Linked DNA regions of Tunturibacter gelidoferens. The protein of the gene in region 1 interacts with the protein of each later gene in a pairwise test. Links are inferred from orthologs where the notes say so. Each region holds a gene or a part of one and is shown on either strand. Other genes may lie near its edges.

The links.
Region 2: the proteins of secD (region 1) and RBB81_RS02930 interact in binary tests that used the Escherichia coli proteins (3 or more experiments, as listed by UniProt). The link is inferred for Tunturibacter gelidoferens from one-to-one orthologs.

What each region holds. Positions count from the first base shown.
Region 1 is NZ_CP132938.1:939,605-948,904, reverse strand. Bases 3,574-6,456 are described here. They hold secD (protein translocase subunit SecD), read left to right. Parts: upstream 3,574-4,152; coding sequence 4,153-5,760; downstream 5,761-6,456. Other genes in these bases: secF (protein translocase subunit SecF), read left to right, coding at 5,807-6,456; yajC (preprotein translocase subunit YajC), read left to right, coding at 3,683-3,991. In the rest of the region: tRNA guanosine(34) transglycosylase Tgt, read left to right, coding at 1-869; RBB81_RS04405 (glycosyltransferase family 39 protein), read right to left, coding at 862-2,457; RBB81_RS04400 (heme-degrading domain-containing protein), read right to left, coding at 2,550-3,050; RBB81_RS04395 (MmcQ/YjbR family DNA-binding protein), read left to right, coding at 3,212-3,526; more of secF, read left to right, coding at 6,457-6,769; RBB81_RS04375 (energy transducer TonB), read left to right, coding at 6,884-7,618; RBB81_RS04370 (MotA/TolQ/ExbB proton channel family protein), read left to right, coding at 7,735-8,478; RBB81_RS04365 (ExbD/TolR family protein), read left to right, coding at 8,630-9,076; RBB81_RS04360 (ExbD/TolR family protein), read left to right, coding at 9,136-9,300. UniProt on the Escherichia coli protein: Part of the Sec protein translocase complex. Interacts with the SecYEG preprotein conducting channel. SecDF uses the proton motive force (PMF) to complete protein translocation after the ATP-dependent function of SecA.
Region 2 is NZ_CP132938.1:569,549-579,011, reverse strand. Bases 2,474-5,519 are described here. They hold RBB81_RS02930 (phenylalanine--tRNA ligase subunit beta), read left to right. Parts: upstream 2,474-2,836; coding sequence 2,837-5,203; downstream 5,204-5,519. Also shown: RBB81_RS02950 (acyltransferase family protein), read left to right, coding at 1-185; RBB81_RS02945 (alpha/beta hydrolase), read right to left, coding at 276-1,199; RBB81_RS02940 (hypothetical protein), read right to left, coding at 1,346-1,609; RBB81_RS02935 (hypothetical protein), read right to left, coding at 1,611-2,039; RBB81_RS02925 (hypothetical protein), read left to right, coding at 5,613-5,882; RBB81_RS02920 (cell division protein ZapA), read left to right, coding at 5,904-6,290; RBB81_RS02915 (class I SAM-dependent methyltransferase), read left to right, coding at 6,541-7,035; RBB81_RS02910 (prolipoprotein diacylglyceryl transferase family protein), read left to right, coding at 7,628-8,377; RBB81_RS02905 (RluA family pseudouridine synthase), read left to right, coding at 8,367-9,463.

The DNA.
Region 1 (9,300 bases):
TTATGAGCTGGGAGCGGCCAATGCTGACTGACTCGGGCGGGTTTCAGGTCTTTAGTTTGAGTAAGTTGCGAAAGATCTCGCCGGAGGGAGTGGAGTTTCGGTCGCACTTGGATGGGAGTAAGCACTTCTTCTCGCCGGAGCACTCGATGGATGTGCAGATTGCGCTGGGGGCGGATGTTGCGATGGTCTTCGACGAGTGCGTGGAGACGCCGGCGACGTGGGAGAGGACGCGGGAGTCGATGGGACTGACGCATGCATGGGCGCAGAGGTCGAAAGATCACTTTGAGTTACATAAGGATCGGGTGCCGTGGTTTTCTGAGAGGCAGGAGCAGACGCAGAGCCTGTTCGGGATTGTGCAGGGTGGGATGTATGCGGATTTGAGGGAGGAGAGTGCGAAGCGGCTGGTGGAGATGGATCTGCCGGGGTACGCGATCGGCGGCCTGGCGGTGGGGGAGCCGCGGGAGGTGACGCGGGAGATGATTGCTCGGACGCTGGAGCATCTGCCGAAGGACAAGCCGCGGTATGTGATGGGGGTGGGGTATCCGGATGAGATTGAAGAGTATGCGCGGATGGGTGTGGACATGATGGACTGCGTGCTGCCGACGCGGTCTGGGCGGCATGGGCTGCTGTTTACGTCGGAGGGCAGGATCAATATTAAGAAGAAGGAGTATGCGGAGGATCAGGGGCCGATCGATGCGACGTGTGGGTGCATGGTGTGCCGGCGGTATACGCGGGCTTATCTGCGGCATCTGTTTGCTTCAGGTGAGCCGTTGAGTGCGGTGCTTAACAGCGTGCACAATATCGCGTTCTATCTGGATACGATGGAGAGGGTGCGTGGAGATCTGGCTGGGGCGGGCGAAGTTAGTTGAGATTATTTCTGACGTAGATTCTGTAGCCAAGGGGCTTCGAGGGACTGCTGCCTGCCTTGACCATGTGCGGGGGGATTCGTTCGGCGTCGAGATGGTAGGTGGCTTTGAGATAGTCGTGGAATTGGGGCCAGCGGCTCACCTTTTGATAGGTGTAGCCGGGACTCTGGGTGGCTGGGTCGCAGTCGTTGCTGGAGATGACGAAGACGGCCGGGGGATTCTTCATGATGGCCTTCCAGAAGGCTTCGCGGGATCGGTCTCGTTCGGCACCGGGTTGATCGGAGAGCATGTAGCAGTCGTAGAGGTAGCCGGTGGCTTGCACGAGGCGCATGTTGTAGAGCGTGGGGATACAGCCGTCGGCCATGTCGAGACACTGAACGCGGTTTGCCAGATCCTGGCCGCCGAGGCGGTTGAGGTCGGCGCGGAGAAGGGTGTCGAACTCCTGGTTGTGCCAGTCCTGCCAGAGTGCGTGGGCAGTTGAGCCGACTCCGATGAACAAGACGCTGACTACGATGCCTGCCATGGCGAGGCCCGGCAGAAGCTTGTTATTTGTGGTGAAACGAAGTCGCCGGTTGGCTGGTTTGGTTTTGAGGATGGTGGTGAAGTCGATGCCGATGAGGAGGAGAAGAAAGGCTTCGGAGGGGTAGCGATGGTAGGGAAAGCCCTTCCTTTGGAGATAGAACGAGGCCAGTCCGAAGAGAACGGCTACGAGGAGTGCTGCACGTTCCCAGGTGATCCAGTCTTTTTTGAGGATGACAATGGGAAGCCAAAGCAGCACGACGGGAAGCATGACGGAGGAGATGCTGTGGAGGATGAGATGAGTGTAAGACCGTGGGCCCAGGAGGAGGAAGTAGGGGAGGAGTTGGGTGAGGGTGCGGAGGAAGTCGGCGGTGATGTGCTGGTGTTGGAGCCAACCGAAGATCAGAAGGATGGGCGTCAGCATGCCGATAAGCCCAGCGATGATGTGCGAGGCAAATGGTTGTCGTCTGCGTCGGAGGGTGATGGCGGCCAGAAGCAAAACGGTTGGGGCGAGCAAGAGGACGGAGGGCTTGATGGTGGTGGCGACCCCGCAGAAGAATCCGAAGAGCGCGGTCCAGGGTTTGGTCTTTATTGGTAGAAGTGCTCTGTGATGCGTTCTCAGGTCTGTGAAGAGGAAGGCGTATGCGATCAAGAGGCAGACGGTCATGGTGAGGTCGCGTTGGCCTAGTTGGACGAGGCCGTCGCGGCCGTGGATGAGGGCGAAGAGTGCGGCTGCGAAGAGTGCAGCGAAACGGCTGTAGGGCTTGCAGATGACGAACATGGCGATTGCGGAGACGGCCAGGAGCGCAAGGTCGAAGAGTCGCCACGCGAGCGAGTTGCCGCCGAAGAGGTGCATAACGGCGCCTTCGATCAAGAGCGTCGTCGGCATATTGGGGTCGACGATGTCGCGATAGGAAGCCATGCCGTGGTCCATGAGGAAGACGACGTAGTGCATAAGGGCGGCGTCGCCCATGAGGGGCCAGTGCCAGGTGCGGATGACGAAGAGGAGAAGGCACCCCACGAGGAACACGGAGGAGAGTGTCCGGGTGATGGCGTAAGACCGATCCGACATGGCTTCGATGCTCCCGTGGTGCCGCTGCTTTGCGGACAAACCTTTATTAGAGCATTGCGGCTATGGGTGCCTTGCGGCGCGGCAGGGTCTGGTTATGCAAGGCACAGGGAGTCGTGATTTTGTTTGAGTTCGAGGCAGAGTGCTTCGACGACGAGGTTGTGGTCTTCGCGCTGCGGCAGGCCGGAGACGGTGATGCAGCCGATGACGCCTGCGCCGGTGACGTGGAGCGGGAAGCTGCCTCCGTGGGCGGCATAGTCGGCGTCGGGGAGGTTGTAGCGTTCGCTAAAGGTGCGGCTGCTCTGCTCAAGTGCGAGGCCGATGGCGTAGGAGCTGCGGTGGAAGCGGGCGACTACGTTCGATTTGCGCTGCACCCAGCGGGGGTTATCCGGCGTGGTGCCGGCGAGGGCTGCGTAGAAGAGCGGCTGGTGAGGCTGGCCGAAGCGGCGAATATCGATGACGAGGGAATGATTGCGGGAGACGGCGAGATCGCGGAGGCTTTGGCCGAGACGCCAGGCTGTGTCGTAGTCGAAGGCGGAGAAGTGGAGCTCGGCTTCCTGGCGAGCGATTGCGGCGAGGTCTTCGGGGATGGGCATGAGCGGCGCTTCCTTCCTGCTTCGGTCGAACATGGTTCAAACGACTCGTTGCAGACAGTTTATGAGATAGAAGGTTGACGTTCCGACTTGCGGCAAAGGTTTGCGCGAAGTTCGTACGGATGGGCGTAGGCTTTGAGAGCTCGTTTGAGAGGAGAGTGCGGATGACCGCACAGGACTATCGACGGATTGCATTGAGATTGCCGGGAGCTTCCGAAGGATCGCATCAAGGGCATCCTGACTTCCGGGTGGGAGGGAAGATCTTTTGTACTCTTGCATTTGAGAAGGAGGGCTATGGCGTTCTGAAGCTGAGTCCAGAGGAGCAGGCCGGACTGGTGGAGGATGCGCCGGAGGTGTTTTCCCCTGTCCCTGGAGGGTGGGGACGTGGTGGGGCTACGCGCGTACGACTGGATGCGGTGAGCGCGGATGTGCTTGAAGGGGCTTTGAAGATGGCCTGGAAGCGACGTTTGACGAAGTGATCGCGCCTTGACAGGGTGTTGCGGTTACGCGATGCTAAGGGGCTAGGCACACTTTTTGCACAATGAGCGAAGTTGCGTGCAGTTGGGCGCGCTCGCGTGTGTTTTTGGGTTGGTTGCGGCGAAGAGGAATTGAGTGGTTGAACGGAGTTTTGATTGATGCTTGCGATGTGGTTGCAGAGTGCGGCTGGGCTGGGTAATCTGGGCAGCCTTGCGTTGCCGATCCTGTTCTTTGTGGTGCTTTACTTTTTGATGATCGCGCCGAACCAGAGGAAGCAGAAAAAGTGGCAAGAGATGCTGGGGCAGCTGAAGACCGGCGACCGAGTCACTACCAATGGCGGTATTCGCGGCACGGTTCTGACCGTAAAGGATGATCTTGTTGTCCTGCGGGTTCAGCCGGACGGCGTGAAGCTTGAGTTCGTCAAGAGCGCGATTGCCGCTGTGACGACGGACGAACAGGCTGCCTGAACGAACACTTCAAAATAGGCTGTAGCAAATATTAGATGTAGGCACGTTTATTAGATGTAGGCACGTTGAGATTGAACCGTTAACAACGGACGAGGAAGAAACAAGGATAGCGACGGCGGTACCGGAGCATGGCACTGCGGTTGCATCCTTCAATAAAGATCATGGGCAAGAATCTGGCCGGGAAATCGGCATTCATCGTTGCGGTACTGGTGATCTTCTGTTTCGGCATCGTGGGCATTCCCCACGGCGGGCTCACGCAGTCGATCAAAGATCGTATCCACCTGGGGCTCGACCTAAAGGGCGGCACCCACCTGGTGCTCGAAGTGCATGTGGCTGAGGCAATAGGTTCGGCTACGGACCGCGATGTCGCGAGACTTGAGGCCGACCTGCAGAAGGCCGGAGTGGTTGGCGCGATAGTAGGAAAGACGGATCCATCGCGGCCACAGACGATTATTGTGTCGGGTATTCCGGCGGCGAAGTTGAGCGACGCTCGCTCGGTGCTACAGGGGAATGATTATTCGACTTATGATGTCGCGACTACAGCCGACGGGAACTCGGCGTTGACGATGAAAGTCGGAGCGGTGCGTGACCTTGAGACGAGGACGCTTGATACCTCGATCGAAACGATTCGCGAGCGCATCGATAAGCTGGGTGTTAGCGAGCCGGTGATCCAGAAGTACGGGCTGGGCGAGAACCAGATCCTGGTGGAGTTGCCGGGCGTCGATGATCCAGCGCGTGTGGAAGAGATTATTCAGTCGACTGCCAAGCTGTCGATTCATGCGGTGACGGGTGGACCTTACGAGTCGGACCAGGCTGCAATGCAGGCGAACGGTGGGGTGATTCCTCCTGATTCGATGCTGGTGCATGGGACCGGTTCTGCCGGAGCTCCGGACCAGATCTGGCTGCTGAAGCGGGTGAGCGAGGTGGAGGGTACGGACTTCCGCGATGCGCAGCCGGGACAGGATCAGAACGGCCGGCCGAACATCCGCTTCAACCTGACGACTGAGGCAGGGGATCGCTTCTACAAATATACCGAGGCGCATACGGCTTCGAGCGCGACGCCGGGTTCGATGGCGATTGTGCTGGATAACAAGGTTCGCGAGGTTGCGGGAATTCAGTCGGCGATTCGCGATAGCGGCGAGATCACCGGCGCGTTTACGCAGCAACAGGCGAACGATCTGTCGCTGATGTTGCGCACGGGCGCGCTGCCGGCTTCGATCTCTTACCTCGAGACGCGAACGGTTGGGCCGAGCCTGGGCGCTGCTTCGATTCATCAGGGCGTGGTCGCGGCGATTGCCGGCATGCTGGCGGTCATGATCTTCATGCTGATTTACTATCGCGGCGCGGGGATCAATGCGGATCTGGCGCTGATGTTGAACCTGATTATTTTGCTTGGGTTTATGGGCTTTACTGGATCGACTCTGACGCTGCCCGGAATCGCGGGCGTGATCCTGACCATTGGCATGGGTGTGGATTCGAATGTGCTGATCTTTGAGCGCATCCGCGAGGAGTTGAGAGCTGGAAAGACAGCCTCGGCGGCGGTTGAGCAAGGGTTTAAGCATGCGTTAGTGACGATCATCGATACCCACGTGACGACCATCGTTTCGGCGTTGATCCTGTTCCTGTTTGGTTCCGGACCGGTGCGTGGGTTTGCGGTGACGCTGGCGTTTGGTCTGTTCGCCAACCTGTTTACCGCGGTGTTGGTCTCGCGCGTGATCTTTGACACGATCCTGCAGAAGAAGGAACGCGGCGCGGCGCTGTCTATTTAGATTTCGAGAGATTGCGGAGCCATTGGCTGCCGCTGAGGGTTTGAGCTTGGAACTGTTTCGTACAACAAATATTGATTGGCTCGGGAAGAAGTGGTACTTCCTTGGGTTTTCCCTGATTTTTTCTGTGCTGGGTGTGCTGAGCATGCTGTTCTGGCACCACATTCCGCTTGGGGTTGATTTCAAGGGAGGCACGCAGGTTCGCGTGGCCTTTGACCAGACTCCTAATGAGGATCATATCCGGCAAGCGATGGACCGCGCGGGCGTGCACGACGCACGGATTCAGCGCGTCAGCGATCCCAGCGGCCATGCGGCGAACAAGGTGATTATTGCGCTGCCGGAGTCGACGGCGACCGATCAGTCGCACGATGCCGGGCGCCAGAGCGTGGAGAGTGCCCTGAGCGCCAACTACCACGACTCGGCGTTTACTGTGGAGCAGGTTGAGATTGTTGGGCCTACGGCTGGGAAACAGCTTCAGAAGCAGGCTTGGCTGGCGACGTTGTACTCGCTGATCGGGATGCTCATCTATCTATGGTTCCGGTTTGAGCTGATCTACGGCGTGGCGGCGGTGGTCGCGGTGTTCCACGACACACTGATTACCGTTGGCGCGTTCAGTTTGACGAATCAGGAGATAACCCTTACCGTTATCGCTGCAATCCTAACGTTGATTGGTTACTCGATGAACGACACGATCGTCGTCTTCGACCGCATACGCGAGAATCTGGCGCTTTCGCGGAGGGAGTCGCTGCATGATGTTGTCAATCGGAGCATCAATCAGACGCTGAGCAGAACGGTTATCTCTTCGGGACTGACCTTTCTGACGGTGCTTTCCCTGTATTTATTTGGCGGTGAGGTATTGCATGGGTTTTCCTTTGCGCTCGTTGTCGGCATCCTAATTGGTACCTACTCGTCGATCGCTGTGGCGGCACCGATGCTGGTGGCGTACCAGGACTGGCGGGTAAGCAAGGGCAAGTCGGTGACGTTACCTGCGGGTAAGCGCGCGAAGGTGTAGGGATTGGCTCTTCTGCCGATGTAATAACGGGAACAAAAGAAATGGCTGGGAACAAAAAGCAACAACGCGGTGTCTAAAGAAAAATAGCTCTTCTTCACAGTAAAGAGGCTGCATATGTTCGAATCCTCGTTGATGGAATCCGGCGGCCAGATCAAGACCAAGTCCAAGTACTGGATGATTGGGACCTTTATCTTCAATGGCGCGATCCTGGCAACCATGATCCTTATTCCGCTGCTGTATCCGGAGGCTTTGCCGAAGACGGCAATGACCGCGATGCTGACAGCGCCGCCTCCACCCCCTCCTCCACCACCCCCTCCGCCACCGCAACAGATCGTCAAGCCGATCAAGATGGTGTCAGAGATCGACGCAGGTCTTCACGCTCCTACGAAAATTCCAAAAGATATCAAGATGCTGAAGGAAGATGCTGCACCTCCTCCGCAGGTCGCCGGCGTTGCCGGCATGGCGGGTATGGGTAGCGGCAACGGCGTCCCGGGTGGCGTGATGGGCGGAATCGGCACTGCGCCGACTCCGGTTGTCAAAGTTGCTCCTCCGAAGGGTCCGCAGCGCGTTTCAAGCGGCGTAGTGGCTGGTAACAAGCTTTCGGGGTCGAATCCGGTTTATCCTCCGATCGCAAGGGCTGCTCACGTCTCGGGTGCTGTCGTTCTGCACGCCGTGATCTCGAAGAGCGGTACGATCGAAAAGCTCGAGGTGGTCAGCGGTCCTGAGATGCTTCGGTCCGCGGCTGTATCGGCCGTCCAAGGTTGGCGCTACAAGCCGTACTTCCTCAATGGCGAGCCGACCGAGGTGGACACACAGATCACCGTCAACTTCAACTTTGGCGGCGGCTAAACCAAGGCTCATCACGCAGCAACGTCTCTCGCGGGTCTCCCAAAGGTGTCGAACTTTTGGGGGATTCCCGGGTCAAGATTCTGAAAGTTAGAGTTCTACCAGGAGGAAATATTCCAGTGATTCTCGCTCATCTAGCAACAACCTTCGCTCACGTTCCTGCTTCCCTCGCCCTGTACTTTGAAGAGGCGCAGGTCAGCTTCAGTGTTATGGGTCTCTGGTCCAACATGGGCTGGCTGGCTCGTTGCGTTGTCATCTTCCTTTTCATCATGTCGATCTGGTCGCTCGCTGTGATCATCGATCGCGCTCTTTACTTCTCTGCAGCCCGCAAGCAGTCTCGTGAGTTTGCGCCGAAGGTTGCCGGCGCGTTGAAGGACGGCCGTCTCGATGAGGCGATTAAGGTTGCTGACCGTTCCAAGAAGTCGCACCTCGCCGAAGTTGTTACGGCTGGTCTGCAGGAGTTCCGCAGCTTCGGTTCTGGCGGTACGATCACCGACGAGCAGATTGAGAGCTCCAAGCGCGCACTTGAGCGCTCTGAGGCTATCGTTCATGCCAAGCTGAAGCGCGGTCTGGGCGGTCTGGCCACCATCGGTTCGACGGCGCCGTTTATCGGTCTGTTCGGTACCGTAGTCGGTATTTTGAACGCCTTCCAACAGATTGCAACTCAGAAAACCTCTGGTATCGGTGCAGTCGCCGGCGGTATCTCGGAGGCCCTCGTAACGACCGCCTTCGGTCTGCTCGTCGCCATCCCTGCCGTTATGACGTTCAACTACTTCACCGGTAAGGTTGAGGCTTTCGACGTCGAAATGGACAACAGCTCGAGCGAACTGGTCGACTACTTCATCAAGCAGAGCCACCGGTAGGGCTTCGGTCCAGAAGCGTAAGGCCAATCAGCAGTACTCTGCGGGAATCACATCTCTGATAGGTCCTCCGGATGTCGCCAGCGAACGGCAGCCGGAGGCCTAACAGGCATCGCAGGAAAGCAAATACAGCAAACCGGACGGAGCATACGTTATGAGTATCAATAAGCGGGAGGAAGGCAAGAAGGTCAACTCCAACATCAACGTGACGCCGATGGTGGACGTGATGCTGGTGTTGTTGATCATCTTCATGGTCATCACTCCCATGTTGAACAACAAGGTCAACGTGGACCTGCCGAAGGCTGACGCCGCGGTGGTGATGGAAGATGCCAATAAGGAAGACGCCGTTGTAGTCGCTGTGACTCGCGATGGCAGGACGTTTCTGGGCGGCGACCAGGTAACGCTCGATGATCTTGGACCTAAGATCTCTGCGAAGCTGGAAAATAAGACCAGCAAAGAGGTCTTTATGCGCGCGGATATACGTGCCAACTACGGTAAAGTGATGGACGCGGTTGATGGAATCCGGTCCGCCGGTGTGAGCCAGCTTGGCCTGCTGACCGAAAGAACAGACGACAGCGGAACGGCGACTACCAAGAAGTAAACATGTAGGGTGTCGAACTCGCATTTATTGGAGCGGCAAGAGTATCCGAGGAGATTGCTATGGGAATGGGTGGTGGAAATACCGGCGGAGCGATGTCGGACATGAATGTAACGCCGCTGATCGACGTTCTTCTGGTGCTGTTGATCATCTTCATGGTCATCGTGCCGGTAACGCCTCGAGGCCTGGAGACGCTGGTTCCTCAGCCGCCCAAGGAGCACCACGAA
Region 2 (9,463 bases), 370 kb from region 1 along the record:
ACACCCTCTCCCCCTGGGTGCAGTTTCCCCTCTACCTCGCCGCCACCCTCCTCCTCGCGTGGCTCTTCTGCCTCTGCGTGGAAGAGCCCTTCATCCGCCAGGGCCAGCGCCTCGGCAAGAAGAAACCCGCAACCCTCCATGAGCCTTCCCTCAACCACCAGCCCCGCGTCGCTCTGCACAGTTGACCGCGCCCCGCCTCTCCATCACAACTTTTGTGCGTTTCAACAAGACTCTCGCCGCGATCACTCAGGCGCGAGTGTCTTCAGGCAGCTTCCTCACTGCACTCCCGGCGTCACTCCAATCGTCTTCATCCACTCATCCACCAGATCAGGCCACCCCGTCACCGGAAGCTTCGTCCGCCGCAGTCCATAACCATGCCCGCCTTCTGCATACACATGCAGCTCAGCCGGAACACCCGCGCCCTTCAACGCCAGAAAGTAATCCACCGCATTCTCCACATGCACCGTATCATCCTCTGCCTGCACCAGAAACGTGGGCGGCGTATCTCTGGTCACCGGAATATCCGCACTGAACTTCATCCCATTCTCCGCATCCGCCATCTCCCCCGGATACACCACCACCGCAAAGTCCGGCCTGCAACTCAACTCGTCCGCCGAATCCACCTTCGCGTAGAGCCTCGTCTCATAGTGGGTACTCACTGCCGCCGCCAGATGCCCGCCAGCAGAAAACCCCAGCACACCAATCTTCTTTGGATCAACCTTCCACTCCCCAGCCCGAGCCCGCACCATCCCCACCGCTCTCTGTGCATCCTCAAGCGCCGCAGCCGACTTCGGATAAGGCCCCGTCCCCGGCACCCGATACTTCAGCAGAAAGCACGCAACCCCTCGCGAGTTCAGCCACTCGCAAACCTCGGTCCCCTCCAGATCCATCGCCAGAATGCTGTACCCACCTCCCGGAAACACCACGACCCCAGCACCATTGCCCACCTTCGGCACATACACCGTCAGCGTAGGCACCGACACATCCCCCAACCGCACCACCGGCCTTCCCGCAATCTTCTCGCTCGCCGCCGTCGAAGTGTCCGCCTCCGGCCCCGTCGCAGCAGCAGCCGCACCCGGAACCCCCTTCGGCCAAAGCTTCACCACCGCATGCTCCGCCCCCGCAGGCCAACTCGAAGACTGCCCCCAAGCCACAGCACATCCAGCAACCATCAAAAAAACCGCCACCACTCGCCGCATCACAAATCCTCCCAGGTCACCCAGCAATCATCACCGGATGCCTCGCGTCGGGCAAGCCACCCCCAGAAGCGAATCATCAGATCGCGCGAGTAACAGGGATCTCTTTCAACGAGACGAATCCCGTCAAGCAAGCTACCAGCCAAGGCTTACTTGGGATTCCGTGCATGTGATACGTCAAGGAGCTTTGAGGGCTCAACATCCTGCCCTGTCTTCATGTCAGCAGCCGTAGGAACCCATGCCGCCTGAGGTTTGTCAGAGTCACGAGGCGTCTCAGGCTTCGGCCGCTCTCGCGGATTCTCTGGATCCTCAGGCTTCTCCTTCCGCTTTCTCATTCGCGAATCAAGGCTTCCCGCCAGCACAACCAGCGACCCCACCAGCGCGAACCCCGACTTGAAATCGATCCACGCCATCTCAGTCCGCCGTCCTTATCGCGGCCGCGCTCCCAAGAATCAATACCCCAATCCCGTAGTACCAGCTGTGCATCTGAACCCGGCCGTCGGGAATCATCGCCCTCGTCGTCTCGCTATGGAGCATCGTGCTGATAACCCCAAACTCGAACGAAACCATGACGGTGTACGCGATCACAAAACCAACCGACAATACGTCCCAGATCGTCTTCTTGCGGATCATCACAAATCGTCCGAGACTATCCCCAACCAGCGCCACACAGATCAGATAAACATCCCCTCGTTCGATCGCCTCTTTGAACCCGGAGGCCGTTTTGTTTAGGTCATCCCCCGTCAGTGCAAAGGCGAGCGGAATCATCGCAAACGCAAAACCAAAGATCCCCCACACCAGCAGTTGCTTCCACGGCAGCGTGCTCAGCGTGAGTGTCCTCATGCCCGTCATTGTGCTCCCACTTTGACCCAAAGTAGGATCTTTTTTTGCGCGTCTCTTCCCACTGACTGCATGGTTTTCTTTCGTTTACTCCAAACTAACCAGCATGGACAGTTAGCGTGAAAACCAAATGAAGAGAACCCTCTTTCGCAGATCACTCTCTTGGTTTCGATAGGCCAAGAGTTATCAACCGCGATCCATTTCCAAACAGCGACCACCCATCGCTATCCTCAGCCATCACAACATAGGGAAAGCGCCGGTAGACAGCTGCAATCCACCTCTTCCGACTGCTCTCTATTTAAACCAGCCATTACGCAGTAGGTATGCCATCGTCCGGTCCTCACGTATAGGCCTTCGTTCGAATCTTCCTCACCCTGTCGATACTCCAAACCACTTATATCGGCCCAACCAAAGCGCACATACCCTTCGCCCCACCCACCCAGATCGCCACTCGCCACGATCTCTGTGTCCGTAACTCGCAACTCTCCACCTTTATCTCGAAACAGAAACCAGACAGACGAACCAAAAACGAAAAGCACAAAGACCAGCGAAACCCAATGCTCGTTTCGACAAGCAACATACCCCCACACGGCTAAGAATAACGGGACCAAGAGATCGACAGCACGCCTTGTCCCTGTCGCCTTGATCAGCAGCAGGTCGCCCTGTTCGACAACCTCAACCTGCTTCGCTGAGCCAAACCAGTTCATGGCAAGAGTTTAGACTGCACTCTCGCTAACCTGCCTCCTTTTCTGTGTCAAAGCCCGAGGCCGCAGCAACATTTAGACTAATAGCCGTACATCATGAATATTCTCACCGCCTGGCTGCGCACCTACGTCCCCAACATTCCGGTCGATGATCACCAACTCGCCGGAGCTCTCACCCTCCGCGGCATCGCCGTAGAAGGCATCCACTCTTTCGGCCCAAACAACGGCCACCTCTTCGAGATGGACATCACCACCAACCGCGTCGACGCCATGAACCACTACGGCATCGCCCGCGAGGCCGCCACCATCTACAACCTGCCGTTGGCCCCCCTCAACCCCAAACTCCCCATCGGCACCCTGGTCGACGAGCCCTTCTCCGTCCGCATCGCCCCCGAAGCCAAAGGCCTCTGCGGCCGCTTCACCGCGCAAGTCATCCGCAACGTCACCATCGCCCCCAGCTCCGCCCACGTCGCCGACTACTTCACCCTCCTCAACCAGAAACAGATCTCGAACGCCGTCGACGCCTCCAACTTCGTCCTCCACGGCATGGGCCATCCCACCCACGCCTTCGACCTCGGCAAGATCGAAGGCGGCATCATCGTCCGCCTCGCCCACAAGGGAGAAAAACTAAAACTCCTCGACGGCACCGACCGCACCCTCGAAGCCGACGACCTCGTCATCGCTGATCACAAAAAAGCCCTCTCGCTCGCCGGAGTCATGGGCGGCTGGGACTCGATGATCACTCCCGAGACAAAAAACATCCTCGTCGAAGCCGCATGGTTCGACCCCGCCACTGTCCGTCGCAGCTCGCGCCGACACGGCCTCCACACCGACGCCTCCCACCGCTTCGAGCGCGGAGCCGACTTCAACGCCGCCCCCATCGCCAACGCCCTCGTCACCCAGCTCATCCTGCAAAGCGGTGGCGCCCAGAGCGGTAGCCCCGAAGCCCAGGGAAACGGAAAGCTAGAGGGCGAACTCATCGACCTCATCGACCCCGACATAGCCGCGCGCACCGCCAACCGTCCCCCCATCGAGCTCTCCGTCCAACAAGTCCAGCGCCACCTCGGCACCACGATCGACCCCCAGGGCATCACCTCCGAGATCGTCGCCCGGTACCTCACCTCCCTCGGCTGCGAGCTCCTCCTGCAAGGACTAGACCTCTACTCCACCAAACTCCCCAGTTGGCGTCTCGACCTCGAGCGCGAGATTGACCTCATCGAAGAGGTAGCCCGCGTCTACGGTTACAACCGCTTCGCCAACACCCTCCCCGCCCCCGCCGTAGTCATCACGGAACCAACCCAGGCGAAGGAAGCCGCCGTCCGCACCCGCCTCCTCGCCCTCGGCTTCAGCGAATCCATCTCCAGCACCTTCGCCTCGCAGCACGACTCCGACCTCTTCTGCCCCACAAAGAATTTGAATCCGCTCAACAGTCCGGGTGCCCCACATCTCGACTCTGAGATGTGGGCATCGTCCGAAGGACGACCGCTCTCCTCCACTCCCCGCGCAACCGTCCCCCTGGAGAACCCTCTCTCCGAAGAGGCCTCTCTCCTGCGCCCCTCCCTCATCCCCGGCATGGTCACCATGCTCGCCCACAACCTCAACCGCGACGTCCGCGAGGTTCGCCTCTTCGAGCAGGGCCAGGTCTTCACCGGCACCATCCCCGCCGACGGCAACTACATCTCCGAAGTCCACGAGTCCCCGCAACTCTCCCTCGGTCTCACGACCAATTCAGCCCGATACTCCAACCTCTACTCCGCCGAGGACGCTCCCTTCTTCGAGCTCAAAGGCGCCATCGAGTCCCTCCTCTCTCTCTTCGACCTGAGCGCAGCAAAGGACACCTTACCCCCACACGTTCCAGCGTCAGAGAGAGAATCGTCATCTCGACCGGAGGCGGCGCTTTTGCCGCCGGAGCGGAGAGACCCCCGCATTTCGTCGATGCAGCCGCTTAGCTTCTCGGCGGCCGCCCCCGCCTGGCTCCAGCCCGGCCGCAGCGCCACAGCGCTCGTAAACAACCACCCCATCGCCCACTTCGGAGAACTGGTTCACACGCAAAAAGAAACCCGCAAGCTACGCCAGCCCCTCTACCTCGCGCAGCTCGACCTCGCCGCCCTCTACGAGCTCCCCCTAAAAAAAGTCACCGCCCACGACCTCTCCCGCTACCAGGCCGTCGAGCGCGACTTCTCCTTCGTCTTCCCAGACTCCACCCAATGGCAAGCCGTCTCCTCTGCAATCCACGCTCTCGCCATCCCCGAACTCCAAAGCCTAAAGCCCATCGAAGTATTCCGCGACGCGAAGAAGTACCCCGGCGTCTACTCGCTCCTCCTCCGCACCATCTTCCAGTCCAACGACCGCACCCTCCGCGAAGACGAGCTCACCGACTGGTGGACCCGCATCATCGCCGCCCTTACCGCCCTCGGCGGCACCATTCGCGACGGCGCAGAGAGCCCCGCCAAAACAAGCTGATCGATTCACCCACTGTTCTGCCGGACGAGATCATCTTTCTTCCGACCAACGGGAGGACCCATGCGGCTGCTCTCACCCAGACTGGTATACCCGCCACGAAGTGGCCGCGCTCCGCGTAGGAGGCCCGTCCGGCAGGACAGTCTCTCCCCAAAAAATAATTCCCAAAAGCCTGTCACATTTTTCGTCACTCAAAAACACGCGGCGAAACCCCACAATCTCACCAGCAAACCACCACACTCACACCACAACTTCACCACACCAAAACCACCCAAAATCGCAAAACCCCCCGGGAAAAACAGCCACTCCACCACAATCACAAATTAATCCGCAAAAAACACGCACCCAAATAGATTCCACCCCGTTTTCCCCAGCAAAATTCCACCCCTCCGCCGTCTATACTGAAAAGAATATGAGCACCTCCACCATTAGCTCCAACATCAGCGTCGATGAGTTCCAGGCCCTCGAACAAAAAGTCCTCCGCGCCGTCGAAGTCGTCAAGCGCGAACGCGAAGCCCGCGCCGCCGCCGAAGCCGAAGTAGCCACCCTCCGCGCTCAGCTAGCCGAGTCGCAAAGCCTCTCCACCATGGTCGAATCCGAGCTCACCACACTCACCAAAGAGCGTGAAGCCGTCCGCCAGCGCGTCGAAAAGATGCTCCAGCAGATGGACGAACTCCTCTAAACCTCACCGCAAGGAGACCCGATGAACCAGACTCTAGAAGCGCAGACTCGCGAAGCCCCCCAGGCCACTCAACAGCCCGCCGCCGAGCCCACGCAGAGCCAGTCCATCGCCGTCGAAATCTACGATCAGATCTACCATCTCCGCGGCACCGACCCCGCTTACATCGAGCGACTCGCCGCCGTCGTCGACGCCAAGATGCGCGCCGTAGCCTCCCACGGCAATACCGTCGACTCGCTCCGCGTAGCCGTCCTCGCCGCCCTCAACATCGCCGACGAGCTCTGCTGCGCCCGCGACCGCAGCGACAACCTCGCCGGCAGCCTGCAGAACTCCCAGCAGTCCCTTCGCTCCCGCGCCGGCGACCTGTCCCACCTCCTCGACGAACTCCTCGAAGACCGCAAAGTCGGCTGATCGTACCGCGGGTACTCGAGTTCCCTATAAAGCTGGATAGAGCAGGTGATAACCTTAAGGGACCCTTGGAGGCTTTCTGTTAAATTGGGCTGCACGTTATTTCCCTATCCTTCGCACCATCAAGAAACATGGTCTTCTTGAAAGTGGAACGCTGCTGGAAATCGGATCTGGACCATTTGGTATTGGAACGTTTCGTAAAGTCCCGTTTACCGGGTGTGACCTCTCCTTCGCAGATAAAGAACAGTGGCCAATGACTCAGCTGGCAGCATCAGCTGCTGAATTACCTCTCGGTGATAGATCCTTTGATATTGTGCTCGCCTCGGATGTTTTGGAGCATATACCTCCGCCTGTCCGAATGAAGGTGATCAGCGAAGCACTCCGGGTGGCCGACAAACTCGTGATCTTTGGATTCCCTTGCGGAAAAGAGGCCCACGACTCCGACAGAGCCCTGCGCCAGGAGTACCTGGACAACAATCTCAAAGTTCCGGAGTGGCTCGAGGAGCATATGGAAGCCGATTTCCCCGAACCAAGCCTGTTCGGCAATCTGCACGGATGGAAGGTTGAGCAATTCAGCAATGAGAGCCTTGGCTTTCACAAATGGATGATGAAGCGAGAGATGAACCGGCTATTTGTTCGTGTCACAGGGCGAATTTCTAGGTCTTTACCCGGCCTTACTGAAAAATTACTCAGGAATAGGGACGGAAATCCCTCATACCGGCAAATTTTTGTGCTGACCAGGATTTAGCGCATCCCTGAGTCACGCGAGACATTGACAAACGCAACCCTGGGATCCCGAACCGACCAATCGAATCCATTAGGACAAGTTGACCCCCGCTGATAGCGGGCTTGGCCATCCTCATGATAAATTCCACGCCCTCGTCGAGATGCACCGCTCCCGGCGTGGCCGACTTGCCATTCTCCGGCCCTACCGTTAGCATCCAAGTTAAGAACTCCGGCCTGCAAAGCAGGTACGCGAACAACGCTGGTTGAACCAACATTCATTGAACAGGGGCCTGGCTCGTAGACATGGTTCGGTGTGCAGTCCTCCAGTCAGGAACGCCTAAAGAGCCACGGCAAGGTCCCGCCGTCTTAGGACGGGTTCACCAGCGCTTCGACGTACGGCCCAGTGGGTCGGTCTTCTTTTCTTCAGATCTGTCCAACCAATCCGCATTTAAAATGAAGCCACGATCTGCGGTTGCAAGGCAGTCGTCATTGCCGTTGCTGTTGCCTGTTCTTTTGTTTGTCATCCCGTAGGGATCTGCGGTTGCTGTTGCTTGCTCTTTTAATTCCGTATTCGCACCACCCCTTGAACCAGACCTTCGAATCCGCCTCAGAACGTGCACCCCTACCTTCTCCACTCCGGCCACCTCCTCCTTCCCACCTTTGGAGTTCTCGCCGCCCTTGGCCTTATGGCCGCCCTCACACTCAGTCTCCGCACCGCCGCAATCGTCGGCCTCGACCCCGACAAGCTCTGGAACGCCGGCCTCTTCACTCTTCTCTGCGCCTTTGCTCTCTCCCGCATCCTTCTCATCGCCACCAATCTCCACAACTTCCTCGCCTATCCCATCCTTCTCCTCACGGTCCCCTCCCTTACCTCCACCGGAATCCTCCTCACCCTTCTCGCCGCGCTCGTCTATCTCCGCATCCGCCACCTCCCGCTCCTCGACACCCTCGACGCCTGGAGTCCCTGCGCCTCGCTCGTCTGGGCCTTCCTCGCCCTCGGACACTTCGCCGAAGGCAGCGACGCCGGCCTCCCCACCACCCTCCCCTGGGGCATCCGCATCCCGCCGAGCCACACCCGCCTCCACCCCGTCGCGCTCTACGCCGCCATCGCCGCAGCAATCCTCACGCTGATCCTCCTAAAGCAGCTAAAAAACCGCCGTCAGCCCGGAGACGCTGTCTCTCTGGCCCTCGCCGCCGCAGGCACGCTCCAGTTTCTCCTCACCTTCTTCCGCCAGCCCTACCCGTACACCACCACCTCCCCCTACATCCTCCTCGACCCCATTCAGTGGATCGCTCTCGGTATGATCGTTGTAGCGGCCATCATCCTGCTGCTGCCAAGAAAGCTGGTCTCCCATGCCGTCTAAGAACATGCTCCCCAAGGGCCAGCGTCGCCGCACCGTAAAACCCGAGTACCGCGCCACCCGAGGCGTAGAAGAGACCATCCCTCCCCCAGTCCCCGTCGTCGAGTTCGACGAAGTCGAAGAAGACTCCGACGCAGTCCGCACCTTCACCGCCGACCCCGCCGCCGCCAACCTCCGCCTCGATCTCTACCTCGCCCAGGCCCTCCCCGACATCTCCCGCGCACGCGTCCAGCTCCTCATCGAAGCCGGCCAGGTCCGCGTCGACGGCAACCCCGCCAAGCCCAAACAAAAACTCCACGGCGGCGAGTCCATCGAGATCGAAGGCTCCCCCCAACCCGCGCCCCTCCACGCCATCCCCGAGGACATCTCCCTCGACATCCTCCACGAAGACAAGTACCTCGCCGTCATCAACAAACCCGCCGGCATGATGGTCCACGCAGGCTCTGGCGCGACCGAAGACGCCCGCAACCGCGGAACCCTCGTCAACGCACTCCTCTTCCACTTCGCCAAACTCTCCGACGTAGGCGGCGATCTCCGCCCCGGCATAGTCCACCGCCTCGACAAGCTCACCAGCGGCCTCATCCTCGTCGCCAAAGACGACAGCACCCACCGCAAGCTCGGCGACATGTTCTCCCGCCGCCAGGTCACCAAAACCTATGTCGCCCTTCTCCACGGCCACGTCAAAAAAGACGACACCACCGTCAACCTCTCCATCGCCCGCGACCTCATCCGCCGCACCCGCATGACCACACGCCGTGCCGACGGCCGCACCGCCGTCTCCCACTTTCACGTTCTCGAACGTCTAACCACTTCCTACGGTCCCTTCACAATGGTTGAGGTCCGCATCGAAACGGGCCGCACCCACCAGATCCGCGTCCATGCCCAGTCCCTCGGCCATCCCGTCGTCGGCGACACGCTCTACGGAGCTCCCCACGCCATCCCCGGCCTCGACCCCGCTCTTAATCTCGAGCGCAACTTCCTCCACGCTGCCCATCTCTCCTTCACCCATCCGCAGACCGGCAAACCGATGGATCTCGCATCCCCGCTCCCTGTCGAACTTGAGTCGTTTTTGCAAGCAATTCGCGCGAA